3 regions of the Sphingomonas rhamnosi genome follow, and region 1 is predicted to be linked to each of the others. Evidence: predicted binding sites of a transcription regulator. Region 1 holds the regulator's gene; each other region holds the start of a gene.
What was found. The regulator LexA, encoded in region 1, represses DNA repair genes until DNA is damaged. The targets are predictions, from matches to a motif close to GTTCCNCNCTTGTTCT.

Region 1 (5,472 bases):
GCGGATGGTCGATGTCGGCGGAAAGGCGGTCACGACTCGTATCGGCGTTGCCAGCGGCCGCATCACCATGTCGCCCGAGGCGGCGGCTGCGATCGCGACCGGCACCGCCAAGAAGGGCGACGTGCTCGCCGTTGCGCGCGTCGCCGGCATCATGGCCGCCAAACGCACCAGCGACCTGATCCCGCTGTGCCACCCGCTGCCGCTCACCTCGGTCGACATCGCGCTCGCGGTCGACGACACCGGCGTCACCGCCACCGCGACCACCGCCACCGACGGCAAGACCGGCGTCGAGATGGAAGCCCTGACCGCGGTCTCGGTCACGCTGCTGACGATCTACGACATGGCCAAGGCGATCGATAAGGGCATGATCCTCAGCGACATCCGCCTCCTCTCCAAACGCGGCGGCAAATCGGGCGACTGGACCGCCTGAGGGTCCACAACCGTTCCCCGGCGAAGGCCGGTGCCCAGTTGGGAAGGCTGTAGTAACGGAGCGCCGCCCTTCGTCACCGCCGTTGCCCAACTGAGCCCCGGCCTTCGCCGGGGAAGTGCTACCTGAAAGGCGCCCCCCACCCCGTCATCGTGACGAAAGTCAGGATCCATGGCCACAAGCGCGACCGTCCGCAACCCTGGACCCCGGATCAAGTCCGGGATGACGAATGTTCAATCATGCCCGTACTCCGCGCTGTCCTACACGGTCCGAATATGTCAGCCCTGACGGTATGACGTGCTGCGCCGCCCTTCCCCGAACCCGATCCGCCCCACGCGCTCTCAACATTCGCGCGGAAAATCCCCGCACGCGCAGCGACGGTCTCAACATTCGGCCCGCAAAAACCGTCTACCGCCTCAACATTGACAACATTCGCGCCGGAACAGACCCCAAATGACCGCCCTCCTCCCCGTCGCCGAAGCCCAATCGCGCCTGTTCGCGATCGCGACTCGGGTCGGCGCCGAAGCCGTTCCGTTGCGCGACGCCGCTGGCCGCTGGGCCGCAGAGGACATCCTCGCCGTCCGGACCCAGCCGGCTGTCGATCTCTCCGCGATGGACGGCTATGCGATCCGCTTCGCCGACATGCCCGGCCCCTGGACGGTGATCGGCGAAAGCGCCGCCGGCCGCCCGTTCGACGGCGCGGCGCAGGCCGGCGAGGCGGTCCGCATCTTCACCGGTGCCGCGATGCCCGCGGGCACCGACACCGTGCTGATCCAGGAGGAGGCCGCGCGCGACGGCGCAGCGCTGGCCCTGTCCGGCGAAGGCCCACCACGCCACGGCCGCAACACCCGCCGCAAGGGCCTCGACTTCACCACAGGCGACCGTTTGATCGCCAAGGGTGACCGCCTGACCCCCGCCCGCATCGCGGTCGCCGCGACCGGTGGCCACGGCACGCTGTGCGTCAACCGCCGCGTCCGCGTCGCCGTCGCCGCGACCGGCGACGAACTCGTGCCGCCCGGATCGACCACCGACGCCACCGCGCTGCCCGAATCCAACGGCATCATGCTCGCCGCGATGCTCGCCGACCTGCCCGTCGACATTGTCGATCTCGGCATCCTGCCCGATCGGCTGGAGGCGCTGCGCGACGCGTTCGCCGGCGCCGCGTGCGACCTGCTCGTCACCACCGGGGGCGCGTCGGTCGGCGACCACGATCTCGTCCGCCCGGCGATCGAGGCCGCCGGCGGCACGATCGATTTCTGGCGGATCGCGTTGCGCCCGGGCAAGCCGATGATGGCAGGCCGGCTCGGCGATGCGACCGTACTTAGCCTGCCCGGCAACCCGGTCTCGGCGTTCGTCACCGCGACGCTGTTCGTCCGCCCGGTCGTCGCGCACATGGCCGGCGCCCGCGATCCCTTGCCGCAGACTACCCACGCGCTACTCGGCGAGGATATCCCCGCCAACAACGCGCGCACCGACTATCTGCGCGCCGAGCTCCGCGACGGCCGCGCCTATGCCTCGACGATCCAGGACAGCTCGATGCTGCTCACGCTTGCGCGGTCGACCTGCCTGATTGTCCGCCCCGGCAACGCCCCCGCCGCCGTCGCGGGCGACTCGGCGGAAATCCTAGTGATCGCTTGACGCCGTTAACTTTGTTCCGTAGAAGTTCCTTGTCTGTTCCGGACGGAGGATTGCCATGCTCACGCGTAAACAGCACGAGCTCGTCTGCTTCATCAACGATCGCCTCGAGGATACCGGCGTGTCGCCGTCGTTCGAGGAGATGAAGGACGCGCTCGACCTCAAGTCCAAGTCGGGCGTCCACCGGCTGATCAGTGCACTGGAGGAACGCAACTTCATCCGTCGCCTCCCCAACCGCGCCCGCGCGCTGGAAGTGCTGCGCATGCCTGAGCGCGCGGAAAAGAAGGTGGTGGAAAGTGCACCCCCCGCCCCCGCGAACATCAAGTCCGCGCCGCAACCGGCCAACGACGTCATCGAGATCCCGCTCCACGGTCGCATCGCCGCCGGTGTGCCGATCGAGGCGTTCGAGGGCTCGTCCATGCTAGCCGTCCCCGCCGCGTTGCTCGGTTCCGGCGAACATTATGCGCTCGAAGTCTCCGGGGATTCGATGGTCGAAGCGGGCATCCTCGACGGCGACTATGCGTTGATCCGCCGTACCGAGACCGCCCGCGACGGCGAGATCGTCGTCGCGCTGATCGAAGAGAGCGAGGCCACGCTGAAATATTTCCGCCGCGAAGGCGCGATGGTCCGCCTCGACCCCGCCAACCGCGCCTACGACCCACAACGCTATTCGCCCGCGCAGGTCCGCGTACAGGGCAAATTGTCGGGCATCCTCCGCCGCTACGATTGAAGATGGCGGCGAGTGCCCGGTTCTCCCGCCAAAGCGGGAGTTCGGAGTACCGACGGCACCGCCGGCGACACATCCCGCCACGGGTGCCGATCTCCGGCCTCCAAAACCGTCGTCACCCGACCCGTGCCCAACGTCACCGCCACCCCACCCGTCCGCCGCAGCATCCCCCGGTCCAGCCGCAACCACCGCGGCGAACACCGCCTCGGCAAGGCGCGTTCGCTGACAACGATATCCGCCCCCCGACACGCTGCGATCAACTCGGCCGACGGCACCAGATATACGCTCCGTGTCGCCAGGATCCGCCACCGCCGTCCCCCCGCCGGGATGTCGGTCATGCACAAATCCCGACTGCACCGCGCATCGGGCTGGTCCGCCAACAGCAACGGCTCGCCGTCCAGCCCACCATTCTCGGCGAGCGTATCACGAACATAATCCCCCGCCCGGTCCCGCAACAGCGCCAGACCCGCGGCAGTCCGCACCGCGACATGCCGTCCATCCCCGGTCACCAGCAGGTCAGGCGCCGGCGTGGCTAACGCCCAGCTCGCCCCGAACAGCACCGGCAGCACGCCGAGCCGCCGCCACTTGGTCCGCCACAACGCGATCCACAGCCCCCCGCCGATCATCGCCGCATAGGCTCCCTCCGGCATCGCCGGCAGTGCCCGCACCGCTCCCGGCGCCGCCGCGACCGTCCGAGCAATCCACAGCAGGAGGTCAAGCGTGTGCTGCACCAGCCACCACACCGGTGCACCAAGTCCTGCCGCGTCCAGCACCAACGCCAGCGCCTCGAGCGGCATCACGACAAAGGTGGTCAGCGGGATCGCCACGATATTCGCGGCCGCTCCGTACAGCCCGGCCTTGTGGAAATGATACACCGCGATCGGCATCAGCGCGGCCTCGACGACGATCCCGGTCAGCAACAGCGACGCCACGCCGCGCATCAACCGGCGTACGGCCCCCTCCTCATGCGGTCCGAACACCGCCTTGATCCGCGGATGCTCGTGCAGCGCGACGATCGCCGCGATCGCCGCAAACGACAGCTGGAAGCTCGGCCCCGCCAGTGCCTCTGGCAACGCGACCAGCACAATCACCGCGCCCGCCGCCAGCGCACGCAACGTCACCGCCTCGCGACCAATCGCCAGCGCAAGCAGCACCAGCAACGCCGCCACACAACTGCGGATCGTCGGCACCTGGCTGCCGGTGAGCAGCGTATAGCCGATCGCCGCAGCAGCGCCCGCCACCGCGGCCACCAGCGGCAAGCGAACACGCAGCGCCAGCCAAGGGCTAAGCGCGAGCAGCCGCATCACGACCAGCATTGTCGCCGCCACCGCCGCGGTGATGTGCAGCCCGCTGACCGACAGCAGATGCGCCAACCCCGCGCGCCGCATCGCTTCCGAATCGTCTTCGCCGATCGCGCCGACGTCGCCGGTCGCGAGCGCCGCAGCGATCCCGCCCGCGCTGCCGTCGAGCCTGTCGGTGATATGCGTCGACAACCGACCGCGTAGCCCCGAGCCCTTCTCCGCGGCGGTCGTTACCGTGACGGGAGCGAACCCGCGACCCGTCGCGCCGATCCCTGCAAACCACGCGACACGGGCGAAGTCATAGGCGCCGGGCACCGCCGGCAACGGCGGCGGCATCAACCGCGCACGCAACCGAATGACCGCACCCTCACCGAGCCCGCGCGGCACATCGGCCTCCGCCAGGTTCACGCGCAGCAGCGGCGGCAGCGTGATCGCATCGCCCCGCGTATCGGTCGCCGATCCGCTCGGCGCCAGCGTCAGGCGGACGAGGTCCCGCGCTGCGAGCGGCTCGACCCGTTCGACGCGGGCCGCGAACGTCGCGACCATCGTCCGCGCGAGCACCGGCGCCGCAACCCGGTCCGACCGCGCCCAGACCAGCGCCAACCCCAGCGCCGCGGTCAGCGCGCCCACCGCAACCGCCCGCGCCGCGCGCCCACCGCGCCCGACCGCGAGCCCCGCCAGCCCCACCGCCCCCAGCGCAAGCATCGCCACCCGCCACGCCACCGGGTCCGGCAGCACGAACCACAGCGCGATCCCCGCCCCCAGCGCCACCGGCAGCCACAGCACGAGCTGGTCGCGCTCCGCCTCCAGCCAGCGCTCGATCGCACGACCGCGCTCCGCCGCCCATCGCGGCACGCCCATTTGTCGCCGCACTAGGGCCATGCTAGGGGCGGCGACGGCGGTATTCGCCATCGTTCTTACAGTCTGGGAGCACCCGCGATTGGGCGCAACATCTGAAACGCATGCAGCGTCGCCTGCATCCGTGGTTACCCGTTTCGCCCCGTCGCCGACGGGGTTTCTCCATCTCGGCGGTGCACGCACCGCGCTGTTCAACTGGCTCTATGCCAAGGCGAACGGCGGCACGTTTCTGCTGCGCATCGAGGACACCGATCGCGTCCGCTCGACTCAGCCTGCGATCGACGCGATCCTGGACGGCATGCGCTGGCTCGGCCTCGACTGGGACGGCGACGCGGTGATGCAGTTCGCGCGCGCCGAGCGGCACGCCCACGTCGCCCACGAGATGGTCGCCAGCGGCCACGCCTATCGCTGCTACATGACCAACGACGAGATCGCCGAGATGCGCGCCGAGGCGCAGGCGGCAAAAAAGCCGTTGCGCATCCGCAGCCCGTGGCGCGACCGCCCGGCCAGCGAAGCGCCCGACC
Region 2 (5,472 bases), 160 kb from region 1:
CTGTTGCTCGGCCTGGCGCTCGCGGAAGTGCTCGGCGGTTTCTCGCGCGCGGTGAAGCTCAAGCGCGGAACGCGGCCGGTGCGGGTCGGATGGCTGACGCCGCTCCTCGGGTTGCTGGTGATGTTCGATCTCACCAGCTTCTGGATGGTCGCCTGGGATGCGCGTGAGCAGATCGATGCCAATTACGTCACGCTGATCGGCGTGCTGACGATGGTCGGCATCTATTATCTGGCGGCAACGCTGATCTTTCCGGACACGCCCGAGGAATGGCCCGACTTTGACGACTGGTACGACAAGCAGAACCGGTTGGTGGTCGGCGGGTTGCTGACCGCGAACGTGACGAGCTGGATCGGGGTGATCGCGCTCGAGATCGTGCACGCATCGCCTGAAGTGCCGGCGACTGCGGGCGGCGACCTGGCGATGGCGATCTACCTGATCAGCGGATTCGGGATTCTGGGGCTGCTGGTCGCGTTGCTGATCGTCAAGGCGCGCCGCTGGAACGTCGCGATGCTGGTGGTACTGATCGTGTTGATCGTCGTATCGGGGGCGGTTGAGCCCTACGCCGTGTAAGCCGCACGTGGGAGCCACCGGCAGAGGGCGCGCTGGTGGAGCCGAAGGGAATCGAACCCTTGACCTCTGCAGTGCGATTGCAGCGCTCTCCCATCTGAGCTACGGCCCCGCGCGTCCAAAAACGCCCGTAGCGGCTCGGTTCTGGGCTTGCAACATAGTCCGTCAACTTTTCGACACGGCGCGCTCGGCCGGGCCGCGCGCCGCCGTCCGCCGGTTCCGGTCATCGGAACAATCCCGCCGTCCAGCCATTTTTTCGACGAAGCCAGCGCACGGTGGGTCAGCCTACGAACGACACCGGATGCGCCAAATTCGGAGGTTTCGATGGGCGACCAACGCGATTCGCGCACCCGCAACGCGGGGTATCCCGACGGACGCGGCGGACCGGATGACCGCGAATATGCCACCGGACGCGATCATCGGTCGGGCGAACACGGGCGCGAACACGGGCGGGGCCCCGACCCGCACAGCCAGCGTGGCCGCGATTATTACGGCAACCAGCCGCACGGCGAACGCGACACGCAGCCCCCTCGCGGCGATCGCGAGAGCGGATATCATGGGACCTATGCCGACGGGCGGAGCCAGTACGACGACCGCCGTCGCAGCCAGGCACGGCCGGCGCAGCGCGGCGACCATGACGATCGCGGCTTCATCGCACGCGCCGGCGACGAAGTACGATCATGGTTCGGCGACGATGAGGCCGAACACCGCCGCGAGCAGGATGCGCGCTACGATGAGGAAGACCAGCGCTCGCGCGCGGTCCACGAGCGCGACGACCATTATCGCAGCTGGCGGGCCAGCCAGATTGCCGCGCTGGACGCCGACTACGCCGAATACCGGCAGGAGAACCGCGCCAAGTTCGACAACGAGTTCGGCGCATGGCGGACCGAACGGGAGGGCCAGCGCACCGCCTTGTCACGTGTCGATGAACATATGGAGGTGGTCGGGTCGGACGGCGCGCATGTCGGCACCGTCGACGCGGTGCGCGGCGATCGCATCCTGCTGACGCGCACCGACAAGGATGCCGGCGGCGTCCACCATTCCATCCCGTCGCGATGGATCCAGACCGTCGATACGCATGTCGTGCTGGCCAAGTCGGCCGACGACGCGAAGACAGCGTGGCGCGAAGAACAGCGCAACGCCGCGGCTTCGCACTACGGGGACCAGCCGGGCGGGCCCGCTGATAGCGCGCGCCCCCAACGCGCGACGCCCGATCGCCGCTTCACTGGTACCGACTGAGCGATCCGGCATCCTGAACCTCGACGACGCCCGGGTGGAAACGCTCGGGCGTTTTCGCGGTTGCGGTCGCCGCCGGTTTCGCCATACCCTCCGTACGAATCATGACCGCAAGGAAACAGAGCAATGGCACGCGCATGGAGCCTCAAGGCACGCCCGCAGGGCATGCCCAAGCATACCGACTTTGCGATGATCGCGTTGCCGACGCAGCCGCTCGGCGCCGGCGAGATCCGCGTTGCGAACCGCTGGTTGTCGGTCGACCCCTATATGCGCGGGCGGATGAACGACGTGAAAAGCTACGTTCCGCCATTCGTGCTGGGCGAGGCGATGCAGGGCGGCGCGATCGGTGAGGTGATCGAGAGCAAAGCCGAGGGCATCGCGGTCGGCGACCGCGTGCAGCACATGCTCGGCTGGCGCGACGAGGCGGTGCTGCCTGCCGCGGAGGCGCAGAAGCTGCCCGTGCTCGACGTGCCCGAACAGGCGTTCCTGGGGCAACTCGGCATGCCGGGGATGACCGCGTATTTCGGCCTGACCGAGGTCGCTGGCGCGAAGGCGGGCGACGTCGTGTTCGTCTCGGCGGCGGCGGGCGCGGTCGGATCGACCGTCGTGCAGATCGCCAAGGCGCGCGGTATGACGGTAATCGGTTCGGCGGGCGGCGCGGAGAAATGTGCGTGGGTCAAGAGCCTGGGCGCGGATGCGGTGATCGACTACAAGGCGGGCGTGCCGCTGGTGAAGGCGCTCGCCGAGGCCGCACCGAAGGGCATCGACGTGTATTTCGACAATGTCGGCGGCGAGCATTTCGACGCGGCGCTGAGCGCGGCGCGGGTGCGCGCGCGGTTCGCAATTTGCGGGATGATCGAGGTGTACAACAGCGGCGCGGCTACCGAGCTGCGGTATCTGGCGCGCGTGATCGGCAACCGCATCAATATCCGTGGCTTCATCGTCAGCGATTTCTTCGACAAGCGTGACGCGTTCTTCCACGACATGGGCGTGATGCTCGCGGCGGGGACGTTGACGCGTGAGGAGACCGTGCACGACGGGCTCGACGCGATGCCGGATGCGTTCCTGGGGCTGTTTTCGGGCGGCAACCGGGGCAAGATGCTGGTTCGGGTGTGAGGCGCGGGTTCTCCCCGTCAGAACAGCTCGCCCTGCGGTCCGCGTGGCGGGCGGAACAAATCGCGGCGGAGCGGCACGCGGTCGCGGTTGAGGCCGTGCTTGCGGACCGCGATCGAGAAGCGGGTGCGCATCAGATCGGCCCAGGGACCCTGGCCCTGCATGCGGGTGAAGAAGTTGGAATCGTTGTCGCGGCCGCCGCGTAGCGACTGGATCGTCGCCATTACTTTGCCCGCGCGGTCGGGGAAATGGTCGTCGAGCCAGGCGCGGAATAGCGGCGCGACTTCCCACGGAAGCCGGACCGGCAGGAAGAAGACACAGTGCGCGCCCGCTTCGGCGGCGCGCGCGACGAGGTGTTCGATCTCGTGGTCGGTGATTGCGGGGATGACGGGCGCGATCGAGACGTTGACGGGCACGCCCGCGTCGGCGAGCCGGCCCACCGCGGCCAGCCGGCGTTCGGGGTGCGGCGCGCGGGGTTCGAGTGTCGCGGCGATCTTCGGGTCGAGTGTTGTGATCGAAAGCGTCACCGAGGCAAGCCCCTTCGCCGCCATCGGCGCCAGCAGGGCGAGGTCGCGGACGACGCGGTCGGACTTGGTGGTGATGCCGAGTGGATGGCTGGTTTCCGCAAGCACTTCGATCACGCTGCGCGTCACACGCCAGTCGGTTTCGATCGGCTGATAGGGGTCGGTGTTCGTACCCAGCGCCATCGGCGCGACGACATAGCCGGGCTTTGCGAGTTCGGCGCGGAGCAGCGCGGCAGCGTCGGGTTTGGCGAACAGCTTGCTCTCGAAATCGAGGCCGGGGGAGAGATCGTGGAACGCGTGGCTCGGCCGGGCGAAGCAATAGATGCAGCCATGTTCGCAGCCACGATAGGGGTTGATCGAGCGATCGAAACCGATGTCGGGGGAGGTGTTGCGCGAGATGATCGTGCGCGGGTGTTCGACCGTTACCGTGGTGCGGAGGCGGGCGGGCTCGCCGTCGATTTCGCCGCGGGCGTCGAGCCAGTCGCCGTCGGCTTCGGTCTGGGGCAGGTTGAAGCGGGTGCTCGCGCCGTTGAGCGTTGCGCCGCGGATGGGTCGGGGCTTGGACATTGGGGGAGGGTATGCGGATTCGCGGAACAGATAAAGAACGAACTGTCCTTCAAGCACTCCGTTCTCCCGCGAAAGCGGGAGCCCAGGAGTCGCAGGCGTACCGTTTGAAACCCTGGACTCCCGCTTTCGCGGGAGAAGAGAGAGTTATTTCTCCAGCAGGCGCGGCATCAGCTCGACGAAGTTGCAGGGCTTGTGCCGGTTATCGAGCTGGTCCTTGAGGATGCCGTCCCAGCCGTCCTTTACCGCACCGGTCGAGCCCGGCAGCGCGAAGATGTAGGTGCCGCGGGTGACGCAGGCGCAGGCGCGCGACTGGACGGTCGAGGTGCCGATCGTCTGGTAGCTGAGCATGCGGAACAGCTCGCCAAAGCCGGGGATCATCTTGTCGGCGATGCGCTCGATCGCCTCGGGGGTCACGTCGCGCCCGGTCACGCCGGTGCCGCCGGTGGTGATGATCACGTCGATCTCGGGATCGTCGATCCAGCTGTGCAGCCGGGTGACGATGACGTCGGCGTCGTCCTTCTCGATCCGGCGGTCGGCGAGGATGTGGCCGGCTTCGGTCAGCCGCGCGACGAGCGTGTCGCCCGATCGATCGTCGGCCAGCCCGCGCGTGTCCGACACGGTCAGGACGGCGATGCGGACGGGCAGGAACTCGGCGTTGAGGTCAATTGGCATTGGTAACGGACGTCGACTGCGGGCTGACGCTGGCGTTCACGGCCACGGTGTGAAGCGGGGCGATGCTGGCGCTGGCGCGCGCGTTGGGCGAGGCGTTCATGCGGACCATCGGGGCGCCGGGCAGGCCCGGGAAGCGCGGCCACATGCCCTGTGCGAGTGCGGAGCGGCTGACCGAGGCTTTCTTGCCGCCCTGCGCCTCGTACATCCAATAGTTGCGCATCACCGTGGTGACGTAGCCGCGCGTCTCCCAATAGGGGATACTCTCGATATAGAGTAGCGGATCGCCATTGTCGTGGACGATCGCGTTCCAGTCGCCGACCGGGCGGGGGCCGGCATTGTACGCAGCGATCACCTTGGGCAGCAGCCCGCCGGTGACGCCGGCCATGTCGCGCAGCCGCTCCAGATGGCGCTGGCCGATGTCCATGTTGGTGGAGGGCTTGGTCAGCGCCGCCTTGTCGATGTAGGTGCCGCGTTCGCGCGCGAAATCGGTCGCGGCGGCGGGCATGATCTGCATGAGGCCGTAGGCGCCGGCGGGGCTGGTCACGCTGTTGCGGAACCGCGATTCCTCGAGCGTATGCGCATAGACCAGCGCCTTTTCGACGCGCCAGCCGCTGTCGGGGGTCCAGTCGGGCGTCGGATAGCGCGATTCGGCGGTGGCCATGAAGCCCTGCGGACAATTGTGCGCGAGCCACACGGTGGTCGCGGGCAGGCTCAGTGCCTCGGCGACGCGGACCAGGCTCGGGAATTCGCGCGGCGGGCCGATCTTGGCCTGCTGACGGAGGACGTCGTCGGC
Region 3 (5,472 bases), on a different contig from region 1:
GCGGTGGCGGAAGCCGGCGCGTTCGCGATCGTCGTCGAGGGCGTGCTCGAACCGCTCGCCCGCACCATCACCGCCGAAGTGTCGTGCCCGGTGATCGGTATCGGCGCGTCGGCGCAGTGCGACGGGCAGGTGCTGGTGACAGAGGACATGCTCGGCCTGTTTGATCGCACCGCGCGGTTCGTGAAGCGCTATGACGACCTGGCCGGCCGTATTTCCGCCGCGGTCGCCGACTATGCGGGCGAGGTACGCAGCCGCGCTTTCCCGACGCCCGACCAGACCTACGCACCCAAGGACTGATCCGCCTTTCGTTTCGCAGGCCGCGCGACTAAGGTCCGCGCTTCCCTTACCAGATCCGGAGTTCCACTTGGCCCTGCCGCCGAAAACCGATGAAGCATTCCTGCGCGAGGTCGACGAGGAACTGCGTCGCGACCAGCTCGCCGGGTTCTGGACCAAATGGGGTCTCTGGGTCGCGGTAGCGGTCTTCGCCGCGCTCGCAGCACTTGCCGGCTTCCTCTACTGGCAGCACCGCCAGGCCGAAGCTGCAGGGGTCGAGGGCGAACAGCTCCAGGCCGCCTATGATTCGCTGGGCGCCAACAACGTGCTCGCTGCGTCGAAATCGCTGGCCGAACTCGCCGGATCGAACCGCGACGGCTACCGCGCGCTCGCGCAGTTCACGCAAGCCGATATCCTGCTCCAGAAGAACGACCTGAAGGGCGCCGCCGCCAAGTTCGCGACGGTCGCCGCGGATGCGTCGCTCGCCAAGCCGTTCCGCGATCTTGCGCTGATCCGCCAGACTGCAGCCGAATACGACACGCTGAAGCCGCAGGTCGTGGTGGAGCGGCTGCGGCCGCTCGCGGTTCCCGGTGGCGCCTGGCTCGGCAGCGCGGGCGAGATGGTCGGCGTCGCCTATCTCCGCCTGAACCAGCGGCCCCAGGCGGGTACGTTGTTCGGCCAGATCGCACGCGATCCGGGCGTGCCCGAAACGATCCGTCAACGTGCGGTTCAGATGGCGGGCGTACTGGGCGTCGATGCCGCGCCGAACGCGACCCCTACCGAGGATACGAAATGAAGAATTCCTATCGGGTAAGCGTCGCGGTGGCCGCGCTTCTGGCTTTGGGCGGGTGTGGCGTATTCAAGGGTGGCCCCAAGAAGACCCCGACCGTCGGCGAGCGCGTGTCGATCCTGGTTTCGGAAAACGAAGTCGAGACCGACAAGACCATCGCCGACGTCCAGGTCCTGCTGCCCGCCGCCGCGCCGAACGACTCCTGGGCGGAGCCCGGCGGCAATCCCGCGCATTCGCTCGGCCAACTCGCGCTCGGCAACGCGCCGACGCGCGTGTGGCAGGCCGGGATCGACGGCGGATCGAACCGCCAGCGGCTCGCCGCCGCCCCGGTCGTGGCCGAGAACAAGCTGTTCGTGACCGACGTTGCGGCGGTCGTCCACGCCTATGCCGCCGACACCGGCGCGCCGCTGTGGACGGCGCCGCTGACCGAGGGCAAGCTCAACGCCAGCGCGCGCTTCGGCGGCGGCGTCAGCTATGACGACGGCAAGGTCTATGCGACCGACGGCGTCGGCGACGTCGTCGCGCTCAACGCCGCGGACGGCAAGCAGCTGTGGCGCGTTAAGCCGGGCGGCCCGCTGCGCGGCTCGCCGACCGTCGCCAACGGCTCGGTGTACGTCCTCACGCAGGACAACCAGATCTTCTCGCTCGATCAGGCCGACGGCAAGGTCCAGTGGGTCCAGTCGGGGACGCTTGAGACGCAGGGCGTGTTCGGCGTCGCGGCGCCCGCGGTCAGCCAAGGCACCGTCGTCGCCGGCTTCTCGAGCGGCGAACTCAGCGCCTATCGCTACGAGAATGGCCGTATCCTGTGGCAGGATGCACTGTCGCGCACCTCGGTGACGACCTCGGTGTCGAGCCTGTCGGACATCGACGCCGCGCCGGTGATCGACAATGGCCGCGTCTACGCGGTCGGGCAGGGTGGCCGCATGGTCGCGCTCGACCTGTCGACCGGCCAGCGCCTGTGGGAGCAGAATTTCGCGGGCATCTCGACGCCGTGGATCGCGGGCGAATGGCTGTTCGTGATCACCGACGACGCGCGCCTCGTCTGCCTGTCGCGCACCAGCGGCAAGGCCCGCTGGATCGCGCAGCTCAAGCGGTTCCAGAACGAGAAGAAGCGCAGCAACGCGGTGACCTGGTTCGGCCCGGTGCTCGCGGGCAACCACCTGATCCTGACCAATTCGCGTGGCGAGATCGTGTACGTGAACCCGGGCGACGGCGCCGTCGCGTCGACGGTCGAAACCAAGACGCCGTTCACGCTGCCCCCGATCGTCGCGAACTCGACGCTCTACACGCTCGATCAAAAGGGCAAGATCACCGCCTATCGGTGACCGGTTGAAGCGCGGGCGCCTCCCCCTAATTCCGTCATTCCCGCGCAGGCGGGAATCCAGACTGGCTGACGTCGCGGTATAGCCACGCGGTCCGAGGGTATGGATCCCCGCCTTCGCGGGGATGACGGAGGTTGGAATGGAGCGCGGGTGACTCGCACCTGTCCCGCCGCATGTTCCCTAATCGTTCCGGACTTGCTACATCGCTTCGCATGGCGAAACCGCAAAAACGATATGTCTGCCAAGCCTGCGGCTCGGTTTCCTCGCGCTGGGCCGGCCAATGCGCCGACTGTGCGGAATGGAACACGCTGGTCGAAGAGGCGAACACCGCCGCCACCCCATTCCATTCGAAGCACAACCTGCAGACCGGCGGCCGCGCGATCCAGCTGGTCGGGCTCGACGCCGAGATCAAGCTGCCCGATCGCATGGCGACCGGCATCGCGGAACTCGACCGCGCGCTGGGCGGTGGGTTCGTGGAAGGCTCGGCGACGCTGATCGGCGGCGACCCCGGAATCGGTAAATCCACGCTGCTGCTCCAGGCTGCCGCCAAGATGGCGCTCGCCGGCCAGTCGGTGGCCTATGTCTCGGGCGAGGAAGCCGCCGATCAGGTCCGCCTGCGCGCACGTCGGCTAGGGCTCGGCAACGCCCCCGTCCAGCTCGCCGCCGCGACCTCCACCCGCGACATCCTGACGACGCTGCAGACTCGGCCCCCCGCGCTTCTCGTGATCGATTCGATCCAGACGATGCACTCCGACCTGATCGAGGGCGCGCCCGGCACGGTCAGCCAGGTCCGCGCCTCGGCGCAGGAATTGATCCGCTTCGCCAAGGAACGCGGTACCGCCGTCGTGCTGGTCGGCCACGTCACCAAGGACGGCTCGATCGCCGGCCCGCGCGTTCTCGAACACATGGTCGATACCGTGCTGAGCTTCGAAGGCGAGCGCAGTCACCAGTATCGCATCCTCCGCGCGATCAAGAACCGCTTCGGCGGCACCGATGAGATCGGCGTGTTCTCGATGCAGACCGAGGGGCTGGCCGAAGTCGGCAACCCGTCGTCGCTTTTCCTGACAAACCGCGACGACGCGATGACCGGGGCGACGGTGTTCCCGGCGCTCGAGGGTACGCGGCCGGTGCTGGTCGAGATCCAGGCGCTGACCGTGCGGCTGGCGAGCGGTGCGACGCCGCGGCGTGCGGTGGTCGGCTGGGATTCGGGGCGCCTCGCGATGATCCTCGCGGTGCTTGAGGCGCGGTGCGGGCTCAGCTTCTCGTCGGCCGAAGTCTATCTGAACATCGCGGGCGGCTACCGCGTGCAGGATCCCGCCGCCGACCTCGCAGTCGCGGCGGCGCTGATCTCGGCGATGGCCGAGCGCCCGGTACCGGTCGATGCGGTCGCGTTCGGCGAAGTCGCGCTGTCCGGGGAAATCCGCCCGGTCGCGCACGGCCCGTTGCGGTTGAAGGAGGCGAGCAAACTCGGCTTCGAACGCGCGATGGTGCCCGCCTCTATGACCGACGAAAAGAGCGGCATGCGGCTGCAGGGCTTTAAGACGCTAGGCGCGTTCGTCGAGCATATGCTGGGGCGGGGGTAGGTCGCGTGCGATCTCCCCCTGGGCGAAGAAGATCGGAAGAAGGCCGACCGAACGTCGCCCACTAGCCCTAAGCCGCCCGCGTCCCTATTCCCTACCCCATGAACCTGACCGCGCTCGATATCGTCGTCCTCATCGCCGTTGCAGGGTCCGCGATCCTCGGGCTGATGCGCGGGTTCGTCACCGAGGTGCTGTCGTTGTTCGCCTGGGTCGCGATCGTTGCGGTGTTGAAGCTGTTCCATGTGCCGCTCGCGGCGATGCTGAGCCCGGTCGTCGGTACGCCCTCCGGCGCGGCCGTGGCGGCGTTCGCGCTGATCGCCGGCGTCACCTATATCGGCGGGCGCCTTGTCGCCAACGCGATCGGCAAGCGCACCCGCACCTCGATTCTCGGCCCGGTCGATCGCGCCCTTGGCTTCGGCTTCGGTGCGCTCAAGGGGTTGATCCTCGCGAGTCTCGCCTTCCTGCTGACGACGTTGGTCCTCGATACGTTGCACGGTGGCCCCTCGCGTCGGCCAAGCTGGATGACGACGTCTCGCACCTATCCGCTGCTCAACGCGACCAGTGCCAGCATCGCCGATTTCGTCGACCGCCGCCGCCGCGGTCTGCCGGTATTCGGCGCGCGCAAGTCGGCCGCCCCCACCACCGTCAATTCGAGCGAGCCAAGCCTGTGAGCGCCCCCCTCTACAATGCCGAAATCCTGCGGCTGGCCGCATCGATCCCCCATCACGAACGGCTCGAAAACGCCGACGCGACCGTTGAAAAGCGTTCGGCGATCTGCGGCAGCCGGGTGACCGTCGACGTCGCGCTCGACCAAGCGGGCCGTGTCGGCGAAGTCGGGATGCTGGTCCGCGCCTGCGCGCTGGGGCAGGCGTCGTCTTCGCTGCTCGCCGCCAACGTGGTCGGCCGCACCCCCGAAGAAGTCGCTGCGGCGCGCGACGCGTTGACCGACTGGCTGGCGGGCAATGGCGAGACGCCCGACTGGCCCGGCATCGATATCTTCACCCCCGCGCTCGACTATACCGCGCGGCATCCTTCGATCCGCCTGGCGTTCGAAGCGGCCGCCGAAGCTGCGGCGACCGCGCAGGCCGCACGCTGATGGAGGAGGGGGCGACGTCGCTGCTCCGGGATGGCGTGGTCCTGCTCGGCGCGGGTCTTGTCTTCGTCCTGCTGTTCCGCAAGCTCGGGCTCGGCGCGACGCTGGGCTATCTCGTCGCAGGCGCGGTGGTCGGCCCGCATGTCCTGGGACTGGTCGGCGACGCCGAAGCGAAGCTCGGGATCGCCGAGCTCGGCATCACCCTGCTGCTGTTCCTGGTCGGTCTGGAACTCAACCCGACGCGGCTGTGGCGGATGAAATCGGAAATCTTCGGGGTCGGGTTGCTGCAGGTCGTGGCGTGCGGCCTGGCGATCACCGGGATCGTCTGGCTGGCCGACTTCTCGCCGACTGCGGCGCTCGCGCTCGGCCTGCCGCTCGCGCTGTCCTCGACCGCGCAGGTGCTGCCGATGCTGC

Region 2: the regulator LexA is predicted to act here: its motif matches at 4,031-4,046, upstream of U1701_RS14370 (PA0069 family radical SAM protein).
Region 3: the regulator LexA is predicted to act here: its motif matches at 2,561-2,576, upstream of radA (DNA repair protein RadA).

What each region holds. Positions count from the first base shown of each region.
Region 1 covers NZ_JAXOJJ010000006.1:57,713-63,184, reverse strand. The annotation lists gene moaC (cyclic pyranopterin monophosphate synthase MoaC) at 1-430, shown strand, start outside; gene U1701_RS13600 (molybdopterin molybdotransferase MoeA) at 881-2,065, shown strand; gene lexA (transcriptional repressor LexA) at 2,121-2,792, shown strand; gene U1701_RS13590 (ComEC/Rec2 family competence protein) at 2,783-4,972, opposite strand; gene gltX (glutamate--tRNA ligase) at 5,031-5,472, shown strand, end outside.
Region 2 covers NZ_JAXOJJ010000006.1:214,216-219,687, forward strand. The annotation lists gene U1701_RS14350 (hypothetical protein) at 1-570, shown strand, start outside; tRNA gene U1701_RS14355 (tRNA-Ala) at 604-679, opposite strand; gene U1701_RS14360 (DUF2171 domain-containing protein) at 892-1,806, shown strand; gene U1701_RS14365 (NADP-dependent oxidoreductase) at 1,930-2,919, shown strand; gene U1701_RS14370 (PA0069 family radical SAM protein) at 2,937-4,007, opposite strand; gene moaB (molybdenum cofactor biosynthesis protein B) at 4,152-4,679, opposite strand; gene U1701_RS14380 (lytic transglycosylase domain-containing protein) at 4,669-5,472, opposite strand, start outside.
Region 3 covers NZ_JAXOJJ010000013.1:20,706-26,177, reverse strand. The annotation lists gene panB (3-methyl-2-oxobutanoate hydroxymethyltransferase) at 1-297, shown strand, start outside; gene U1701_RS17780 (tetratricopeptide repeat protein) at 365-1,069, shown strand; gene U1701_RS17775 (PQQ-binding-like beta-propeller repeat protein) at 1,066-2,388, shown strand; gene radA (DNA repair protein RadA) at 2,598-3,968, shown strand; gene U1701_RS17765 (CvpA family protein) at 4,067-4,636, shown strand; gene U1701_RS17760 (iron-sulfur cluster assembly scaffold protein) at 4,633-5,061, shown strand; gene U1701_RS17755 (cation:proton antiporter domain-containing protein) at 5,061-5,472, shown strand, end outside.